One region of the Bradyrhizobium sp. UFLA03-84 genome, then DNA from elsewhere that is predicted to be linked to it. Evidence: predicted binding sites of a transcription regulator. Region 1 holds the regulator's gene; the other holds the start of a gene.
What was found. The regulator LexA, encoded in region 1, represses DNA repair genes until DNA is damaged. The targets are predictions, from matches to a motif close to TGTTCNNNNTGTGTTCNG.

Region 1 (5,225 bases):
CTGCGCTCGGCATGCCGAAAGCTGGTAACGCCAGCCACTGAGTTGCCTGACGGCGCAAGCCTCCCGCAGCACGATATTTCGATTTATCCGAAATTTAGTTCAGTATCGTCTGTCGCGAGAATGCGGATATGTGGCTCGCGCGAAAACACACACTCGCCGTCGTCCCGGCGAAAGCCGGGACCCATAACCCCAAATGTAAATTGCGACGCCATGTCGGAACGACGAGTCCCTTCAATAACATCTGCTGCGGCGTATGGGTCCCGGCTTTCGCCGGGACGACGCGTGGAGGGATTCTTGCCCCACCTCATCCTTCGCTGCCATCGCCCGGCTCAAGCACCGCTGCCTCTGGAATACTGGATCACCCGCTTTCGCGGGTGATGCCCCCGCATGAGATGGACCGAGCTCGGACCAACCTCAGCATTCCGGTCGCATGCCTGCCGCACAAATCGGGGACATTGCCGCCTGCCCGCAATTCTCGTACACGGTTTCATGCAATGACCTCGCAACTCTCCCCCGATACCGTGGACGTGCTGCTGTTCGATATCGGCCGCGTCGTGCTCGACATCGACCTCGACAAGGTGATGGCGCACTGGGCGCAGCATGCCGGCTGCGCGCCGGCCGACCTCGCCAGCCGCTTCGTCGTCGACGACAGCTTCAAGCATCACGAGATCGGCCGGATCGACGACGCGGCGTTCTTCGAAAACCTGCGCCAGTCGCTCGGCATCGGCCTCAGCGACGCGCAATTCCTCGAGGGCTGGAATTCGATCTTCGCCGGCGAGATGCCGGGCATCGCGCCGCTGCTCGCGGCCGCCGCGAAGCGGATGCCGCTCTACGCGTTCTCCAACACCAATCCGGCCCACATCGCGCATTTCTCGGTCGCCCATGCCGAGCTGCTCGGCCATTTCCGCAAGGTGTTCCTGTCCTCGACGATCGGCTTTCGCAAACCCGACGCCGAGGCTTACGATCATGTGGTAAAAGCCATCGGCGTGCCGGCGTCGCGGATCCTGTTCTTCGACGACCTGACTGCAAATATCGAGGGTGCGCGGGCGCGCGGCCTTCATGCCATCCACGTGACATCGACGGATGACGTGGCAAGGGCGCTGACTGCACTTGGAATTGACTCCCGGGAATGAACCCTGGAATTGAGGAGCTCTGAGCGTGGCCCTGATGCCGGTTGCCGATGCCCTGTCCGCCGTTCTCGCCGGCGCCGAGCCGCTGCCGCAGGAGATGGTCGCGCTCGATGCCGCCTACCATCGCACACTGGCGGGTGACCTCGCAGCACTCCGCTCCCAGCCGCCGCAGCCGATGTCGGCGATGGACGGCTATGCGGTGCGGGCCGCCGACGCGGCCGATCTGAAGGCCCGGCTCAAGGTGATCGGCGAAGTCGCCGCCGGCCGGCCGTTCGAGCGGACGGTCGGGACCGGCGAGGCGGTGCGGATCTTCACCGGCGGCGTGATCCCCGACGGCGCCGACGCCGTCATCATCCAGGAGGACACCAGGGTCGACGGCGACCACATTGCGATAACCGAGGCGGCTGCCGCCGGACGGCACATCCGCGCCGCGGGCGTCGACTTCCGCGAGGGCGACGTGCTGCTCACCGCCGGCAGCCGGCTGTCGGATCGTGCCCTGTCGCTCGCCGCGGCCATGAACTATCCGGAGCTCGCGGTGCGCCGCCGGCCGAAGGTCGCGGTGCTGGCGACCGGCGACGAGCTGGTGATGCCCGGCTCAAGGCCCGGTCCCGGCCAGATCGTCTATTCCAACGGCTACGCGCTGCGGGCGCTGGCGCGGGCGGAAGGCGCCGAGACCGTCGATCTCGGGGTTGCCGCCGACACCGTGGAGGCGACCACGGCCGGCATCCGCCGGGCGCGCGAGAGCGGTGCCGACATCCTGATCACGACAGGCGGCGCCTCGGTCGGCGACCATGATCTGGTCAAGCAGTCGCTGGAGGCCGAGGGCGTCAAGATGGCGTTCTGGCGGATCGCGATGCGGCCCGGCAAGCCGATGATGCACGGCCGGTTGGGAGCGATGCGGGTGATCGGCCTGCCCGGCAATCCGGTGTCCTCCTACGTCTGCGCCTTCCTGTTTCTGGTGCCGTTGATTCGGGCGCTGAGCGGCCGAAAAGTGATTCATCATGTCCGCGCGAGCGCCCTGCTCGGCCGCGACCTCGCCGCCAACGACCAGCGCGAGGACTATCTGCGCGCGCGTCTCGAAGAGCGCGAAGACGGCGCGCTGATCGCAACGCCCGTGATGCAGCAGGACTCGTCGCTGCTCGGGAATCTCGCTGCGGCACGGGCACTTCTCGTGCGTCCGCCGTTTGCGCCCGCTGCGCCCAAAGGCAGCGAATGCGAGATCCTGACGCTGCCGGAGTGAGGCCTGCGCGGCCCGCTCATGGTGCGTTGCTTGATACGTTCACCTGAAATTAAGTGGTTGCGGAACACATATCGAACATATAGTGTCCGTTCATGATTTGTTTCGAGTACTGGTGTCTACAAACGGGAAGCCGCCGGGGAGCGCTTGCAACAAGCAGCATGCTCCTGAGGTCAGGCCCGGCCTGCAGGCCCCACTGAAGAGTCTCGGAATCGAACGACGCTATCAACCGGGGGGAATACTCGAGATGCTCACGCGCAAACAGTACGAACTTCTGCGTTTCATCAATGAACGTCTGAAAGAGGCCGGCGTGCCGCCGTCCTTCGATGAAATGAAGGACGCACTCGACCTGCGCTCGAAGTCCGGTATCCACCGCCTGATCACCGCCCTGGAGGAGCGCGGCTTCATCCGCCGCCTGCCCAACCGCGCCCGCGCCATCGAAGTCATCAAGCTGCCCGAGCTCTCCGCCGGCGGCGGCAACGGTCGCCGCGGCTTCACGCCAAGCGTCATCGAAGGCACCCTCGGCAAGCGCACCAGCACGCCCCCGGTCGCCGAGGACGACGGCAACCGTCCGGTCGCCGTCCCCGTGATGGGCCGGATCGCCGCCGGTACGCCGATCGAGGCGCTGCAGACCCGTAGCCACACCATCAGCGTGCCGCCCGACATGCTCGGCGCCGGCGAGCACTATGCGCTGGAAGTGCGCGGCGACTCGATGGTCGACGCCGGCATCCTCGACGGCGACATGGCGCTGATCCAGCGCAACGACGTCGCCAACACCGGCGACATCGTGGTGGCGCTGATCGACGAGGAGGAAGCCACTCTAAAGCGCTTCCGCCGCCGCGGCGCGTCGATCGCGCTGGAGCCGGCCAACACTGCCTATGAAGTGCGCATCCTGCCGCCGAACCGGGTTCGCATCCAGGGCAAGCTGATCGGCCTCTACCGCAAGTACTGAGTGCAAATACTTGCGGCGGCGAGGAACGAGCAACACATCGGATCGTTCCTTGAAGGATAGCGTAACGTGCGGCCTGCCCGATGCGCTCCGATACCTCTCGCGCAGCGTCGCGTGTTTGTGATCGGAGCGTTCGCGGACCAGTCGTACAATCGCCCAGAAACGAGCAGAGACTCGTTCGCTATCGTCCACTCTGGTAGAGGCCCTATGCCTCAAGGAGAGGCACGGGTCGCTACCTCGAAATGAGGAGCCATCCGATGTGTGACTATAGTCTGCACGCCGTGGCATCGCGCCCCGCCATTGTCGGAGAGACGCTGATCACGACGACCTTCCGCGGCACGTCGACCCGCGGCTTTGCTTCGGAGAACGATCCGACCGTCGCGGTTTGCATGCTGCCGGGCACCGAGCTCGCTTTCGCCGAGAACGTTCGCTACGACAGCCGCTGGATCTGGACCAAGACGATGAACTTCCGCGTCGGCGTGTTCAACGAAGTCGAGCCCGACGTTCCCGATCGCCATCACGACGCGGTCGAATTCCCCGACGGCAGCCATGTGCTGGTGACCCAGCTCGTCGAGGGGCAGCGCGTCAGCGTGCTGCAACTGCCGGCGCTGCATCCGCAGGTCGAGCAGAAGCCGAAGGTTGTGGAGCGGCGGCCCTCCGCATTCGCGTCGCTGTTTTTGGGTTGAACGCATCGTCGCCGCGGAATGAACCATCCGGCGGCGGATGACCTAAGCGATTTCGAGCGACCCCGGACGCCGGGTTCCGGGGCGCACAAGGAGATTTGCGTCGGCGGGCGGCTTGCCGCATGATCGTGCACGGAGGACGTGCACTCACGGAAACCGGCGCAGTGGTCGATAAGGTCACATGGCAAAAGGCTGGACGCGTCACGGAACCGGGCCGCTACATGTTCCGGTTCGGCTGGCTGACGGTCACGGCTGACGACCTGAAGGTCTGGGAGCGGTTTCCCGAGGCGGTGTTCACCCTCGTCAAGAAGCCCGACGGCGGCCCCGACTCCGACGAATACCATCTCGGCCTGTTCGAGCTGCCCTCCGGCACCTCGCTCGATCCCGGCTAATCCTCACCTTGCAGATCTGCCTCGGACGGCGTCGCGTCGACGGCGGGCCGTGGCGTTGTGGCGGGCGGGCGCAGCGTGGTTTCGGCCTCCCCGTCGCCGGGAACTGCCGGCGACCACGGCCGGTCGACCCCGCCCGGCTTGACCGCATCGATGGCATAGCCGTCCCGGATCCGCCGCAGCATCAGGGCGCCGTGACGCCGCAGCCGCTCGGCGTCGATCACGGAGGCGGCGCAGCCCCGCGGCGCCGGCCGCGCGGTCACGATCAGCGCCGCGCGCTCGCAATCGTCGGCCAGGGCCTCCGGCCGGGTCGCCAGCGCGACGAAGGCGCCGACGGGCCCTTGCGTCACGCAGCCGCTCGGATCGCAGGAGACGCCCTCGCCGAGCGAGGCATCGCTGGGCGCCCGCGCATCGGCATCCGCAGCTAGCCATTCCTTCACGAGAAAGGCATCCTTGGCGCTGTGCATCAGATGCAGTTGCCCGTCGCTGCCGCGCACGGCGACATTGCGGCCATCGGCTGAGACCAGCACGTCCGGCTGCGGCACCCGAACCGCCCAGACCGAGGCGATCACCAGCAGCGCGGCCCCCGACCAGCGCAGCGGCGAACGCAACAAGCCGAGCAGGATCAGACCGGCGCTCGCCAGGATCATCGGCCCGACGCCGAACGCCGCCATCCGGCCGACCGCGCCGGGCAGCGCTGCGACCCATTGCGTCACCAGGATCATCCAGTCGATGCCGAACCCCATGATCGCCCAGAACACGCCGTCGAAGCCGAACGGCATCGCAAGCAATCCGAGCAGGCCCGCCGGCATCACCACGGCCGACACCACCGGCATC
Region 2 (5,225 bases), on a different contig from region 1:
GGAACCAGTCAGAATCAAACGCTTCATCGTCCAGACCTCGCCGAACGCAACACAAAACAAAACGGGCGCCGATGACGTCGGCAACTCAACGTCCTCAGCGCCCGTTTGCAGCGAAATGATTGAGCCTTACTCTTCCGTCGGCTCCTCGCCGTCGGCGTCGCGCTCCGGCGTGCCGGCGAGGATCTGTTCGGAGATCAGGCCGGAATTCTGCCGGATCGCGGCTTCGATCTTGGTGGTGATGTCAGGGTTGGCGCGCAGGAACGCCTTGGAATTCTCGCGTCCCTGGCCGAGCCGCTGGCTGTCATAGGAGAACCAGGCGCCGGACTTCTCGACGAGGCCGGCCTTGACGCCGAGGTCGAGGATCTCGCCCATCTTGGAGACGCCCTCGCCGTACATGATGTCGAACTCGACCTGCTTGAAGGGCGGCGCCAGCTTGTTCTTCACCACCTTGACGCGGGTGGTGTTGCCGACCACCTCGTCGCGCTCCTTGATCGCGCCGATGCGGCGGATGTCGAGGCGAACTGAGGCATAGAACTTCAGCGCGTTACCGCCGGTGGTGGTTTCCGGCGAGCCGTACATCACACCGATCTTCATGCGGATCTGGTTGATGAAGATCACCATCGTGTTCGACTTGTTGATCGAGGCGGTGAGCTTGCGCAGCGCCTGGCTCATCAGGCGCGCCTGCAGGCCCGGCAGCGCATCGCCCATCTCGCCCTCGAGCTCGGCTTTCGGCACCAGCGCGGCGACCGAATCGACCACCAGCACGTCGACCGCACCGGAGCGCACCAGCGTGTCGCAGATTTCCAGCGCCTGCTCGCCGGTATCGGGCTGCGAGATCAGGAGCTCGTCGATGTTGACGCCGAGCTTGCGCGCATAGACCGGATCGAGCGCGTGTTCAGCGTCGATGAAGGCGCAGATGCCGCCCTTCTTCTGGCCTTCGGCCACCGTGTGCAGCGCCAGCGTGGTCTTGCCCGAGGATTCCGGCCCGTAGATCTCGACGATGCGTCCCTTCGGCAGGCCGCCGACGCCGAGCGCGATGTCGAGCCCGAGCGATCCCGACGACACCGTCTCGACATCCATCGAACGGTCGTTCTTGCCGAGCTTCATCACCGAGCCCTTGCCGAACTGGCGCTCGATCTGGGAGAGCGCGGCTGAGAGGGCCTTGGACTTGTCCATGGAGGATCCTTCGACGATACGCAGTGCGGTGGCGGACATTTGGGATGTGCTCCTTATGGCGAGGATTCGCTAGCGGGACAAACGGGCGGATGAGATCGGCAGAAAAGCGTTGTTGATAGGAATCTCGTACCACGTTTGTTCTATGTTCGCAATATGTTCTTTCAGAGCTTTCGGCGCTGGCCTGTTTCCGACCTCAGTGGCCTGGTTTGAAAATCGCAGTGGCCTGAATTGGTTGGGCGATGTTCTCAGTACGACTACGGAGACTATGCCCGGTCTTGGGCATAACGAGTTCCTATAGGGCGGCAAACTCGTTCCCTACGTGGTTCTCCGCAAGGAATGGCCCGGGGGATGCTACGTGGGGGAACGGGAGTTCCTAGCACGCTGTGGAACCACGCGCTCCCGGTCAGGGTTATCGACCTGGTAACGGGAGTGAGGAAGATGGGTAGCTCACACCTCAATGATCCGAGGCATTGGCGAGAGCGGGCCGAAGAGACCCGCACCAAAGCGGAACATTTCTGGGACGAAGAGTCCAAGCAACGGATGTTTCGCATTGCCGTCGAGTATGACCGGCTGGCAGACCAAGCGGCAGAGCGTGCACGCGCCGAGCAAACTGCCGCTTTAGCCCGCAGGTAAGGCCGCCTCAGTTGGCAGCCTACGCCGCTTTGACATGCACATTCAAAGCAACGTGGAGCACTAACCCACTATCCTGATTCTGCCCCAAAGAAACGGCCCCAGCGAGGGACCTAGGTGAACGGCTCCGGCAATGTCCCTGTGGGCACGGGGCCAACGCACCGGAGCCGTTCAGACACGCCCGTGCAGAGCGCGCTCTACACGGTACCGGGAAAAAGTGGCAATCGGCGATAGCGATCCCGGGGTACCCCTCACTGTGTCCTAATTTCCGATAGCGGGTAGCGTTCTTTATGAACAGGCGCGCCGCGCGCCAAATTGTTCATGCGTTCGGATCTCAGATGGCTCTTCGGCATTTACGAAAAATCCCCCGGCTTTTAAGGCCGGGGGTGGGAGTTTTTTCCTATGCATCAACTAAAATACCGGGACAAGCCCCGATGATTGATGCCTAGCACACCGCGGTTCCATCCATCCACAGAAATTGCCACTTTTTCCCGACTTCGAAACGACGGTACGTGCTACCAGCGATTCCGGGTCGGCTATCTCACTCAGCACGGGACGCCCGGCCCAGCTCATCGCCGGTCGTCTCGAGAGGGACGACCGGCGCGAGCGAATGCAGGTGTCCTAGTTTGTTCTTGCGACTGTCCTAACTAGGCCAGCACCGAGATTTCGGTACTGTCCGTATTTGAGCCCCCGATCCTAATTCGAATCCTAGAGTGTCCTAAATCGTTTAGCCGGAATGTTTGGGCCGTTCTCGGCAGGACTGCTGAGCCCGATGCACGGTCTTGGGCATAACGAGTTTCTATAGGGCGGCAAATTCGTTCCCTACGTGGTTCTCCGTAAGGCCATCAGCTATTGCCTACGCCATCTCCCCGTAGTTTCACGGATCAAATGTTACCCAGTGGCATATGTTGGGCTCGCGCTGGTTGTGGCAAAATACTGCTTGGCTTTATTGAGCAGTTCGGGGAGTGAGCCATGGCGGACTTTATTTTCACGGCGAACATTGCCCATTACGATCAACTGCTGTCGACGGAAACGGACCCGGCCAAGATCGCGATGCTACGCAAACTGCGGGCCGAGGAAGAAGCCAAGCTAGCCGAGTGGCACAAGCAAAATCCAACGCAGAAGGCGGGGTAAACTGAAATTCGTATCGTTGCCCGGCATGATGACTCTTCAAGAATACGAGGAGCTAGCAGCCAAGTACGAGCGGCTGATCGAGATGCTGCGCGATCCGCACGACCGTTACCAGCTTGAGAAGCTTGCCAATAGCTATCGCGCACTTGCTAACAGCGCGTCCGTTCTAGATCGATGTGCCAGGGTCCTCGAAGCGCTAGAACAGGGCCGGATGAAGTAAGGCCGCCTCAGTTGGCGGCCTCTTTCATTGCATGAAATCAGGCTCTTCATCGCCGTCTTGATCGGCAAGAATCTCTCTATCGAGGCTGTGAAGGCAGCCGCGCGCCGCTACAGCCCTGCCGAGGTAATAGCAGTAAGCCGTAAGAGAGAGAGAGAAGCGGGCCGGTTCGCACGGCTCCTGTCGTTCAGATCGCCAGCCTAAAGAAACGGCCCCAGCGAGGGGGCCAGTTCAAACGAGAGGGCCGCGTCACGCGAACGGCCCGACCGGGCAAATCTGAAAATCATCTGAACTGAAAACCTGCCCCGGCTCCAAAATCCTAGATCGCTTCGCATCCGCAGCAATTCCGGAAAAGCACGTAATGTCCCAGTTTGTTCTCGCGACTGCCCTGTTTCCGACGCTGGTGGCTAGTTTGAAAATCACAGTAGCCTGAATTGGTTGGGCCGCGATCTCAGTAGGACCACTGACCGGTATGCCCATAACAATTTCTATGGGGCGGCAAACTCGTTCCCTACGTGGTTCTCCGTAAGGAATGGCCCGGAGCTCTCAGTTGGGTGAACGGAGTTCCTATCTCGATTTGCGCACGATAAACTTGGATCCCCGGATAGGGGGACACCGATGAAGGACATGAAAGCGCACTTGGAGAAGCTTCGCGTCGAGGCGGAAGAGTGCGAGCTGATCAGCAAGCTGGCGACCAACCCAACCAAGAAAGAACTGTTCGCAAAGCTAGCAGCACATCACCGCACACTTGCCAATGAGGTCGAGCGCACAATGAACGAGTCGAAATAGGAACCTTACGCGAGGCTGACGATTAGAGTTCGCGTTCCGGACAGGAACCTAGAGCAAGGGGTGAATGCATGGGACCGAAGAAGCGCCGCCGTTATGCCCCGCAGGCAGATTTGCTCGAAGCGCGGCTCCTGGAGCGCGCTCGAGAGCTACGCGATCAGGCCGCAGCTCTACTCCCAGGTATCGAGAAAGACGCGCTATTGAAGCTCGCCCGCCAAGCTGAAGCTGGGGCGAGCATGACCGAATGGCTGCGCGTTCCTGGCTCTGCTTAAGAGGTGCCGTCATGCATGCACGCCACCATCATATCGATAGCGTAGAAATCGCCTTTGCCTGTACTGCGGCCGTGTCCCTTGCGGGCTTGATTGCCAGCCTTGCCTGGCTCTTTATGCGATGAAGCAAGGCCGCCTCAACTGGCGGCCGCTTTCGCGTCCCGCTCCAACCGCTTCTGCTGTCGTTTCAAGTCGTCCTCAAGCGCTTCCAGCATCGTCTCATCAATCTCGCCGCTCGCGACGAGCTTGAGATAGTCTTGCGGGTTATGGCTCACCGCCCGCCCGGCGCGAGTGGCCGGTTTTGGTTTTGCGAGTAGCCTCAAAAATAAGTCCCAGCGCCCCGGGGAAGAGCGCTGGGACTGAAGGCGACGGCGGACCGTGGGGGCAGGATTTCGCCCTCGCCAATTGCCTAATTTTCCCGACACTGAATCGTTCCTAAAGAGTGACCGGTTCTGAAATGGCGGTTGGACTGTTTCGGCCAGTACCGAGATTGCGCGCCTGGCCGGACCCAGGCCCCGGTGTCCTGAGCTAGAACCGGGAGTGTCCTCATTCGGATTAAGCGAACGGCCATCAATCGATATGCAGTTTGTGCCACGCACGCCGTATTATGCACGGTTCTGGGCATATAAATTTCGATGGTGCGCAATCTGTTCGCGGTCCTCCGGAACAAAACGCGACCACCCGCCAAGTTTGAATCCTGACTTGCCCCAATCCAGGATGACGGCATGCCCAGTTGGTCAAACCCCACGCCCGCAGCCGCCTCCACAACACGGAAGCCGCGCGCTAGTGACCGTGGCCGAACTCCGGGAATGGCAGGCGCACGGCATCGCGTGCGTGGTCCTCGACGTTGAAACCTGACAGGACGTGACCAGGATTGTACTGGCCCAGGCCGAGGCGGCCTCCGGATCGATGGCGTCAAGAAGCGGCCCCAGCGAGTGGGCACTGACCGGGGCCGAGTTGCACTTTGGTCGTCCCGATGCTGCCCGGCAGGAACAGCACCCGAACAAGCGATAACC

Region 2: a site for LexA is predicted at 1,320-1,337, ahead of recA (recombinase RecA). Genes of this name have one in related genera too.

The regions. Positions count from the first base shown of each region.
Region 1 is NZ_NSJY01000015.1:183,303-188,527, forward strand. It holds gene CK489_RS29520 (HAD family hydrolase) at 495-1,133, shown strand; gene CK489_RS29525 (molybdopterin molybdotransferase MoeA) at 1,159-2,370, shown strand; gene lexA (transcriptional repressor LexA) at 2,615-3,319, shown strand; gene CK489_RS29535 (hypothetical protein) at 3,574-4,002, shown strand; gene CK489_RS29540 (hypothetical protein) at 4,164-4,391, shown strand; gene CK489_RS29545 (ComEC/Rec2 family competence protein) at 4,388-5,225, opposite strand, start outside.
Region 2 is NZ_NSJY01000017.1:302,516-307,740, forward strand. It holds gene recA (recombinase RecA) at 127-1,215, opposite strand; gene CK489_RS41965 (hypothetical protein) at 2,779-2,940, shown strand; gene CK489_RS34115 (hypothetical protein) at 2,966-3,157, shown strand; gene CK489_RS41970 (hypothetical protein) at 3,773-3,943, shown strand; gene CK489_RS34120 (hypothetical protein) at 4,012-4,212, shown strand; gene CK489_RS41105 (hypothetical protein) at 4,347-4,532, opposite strand.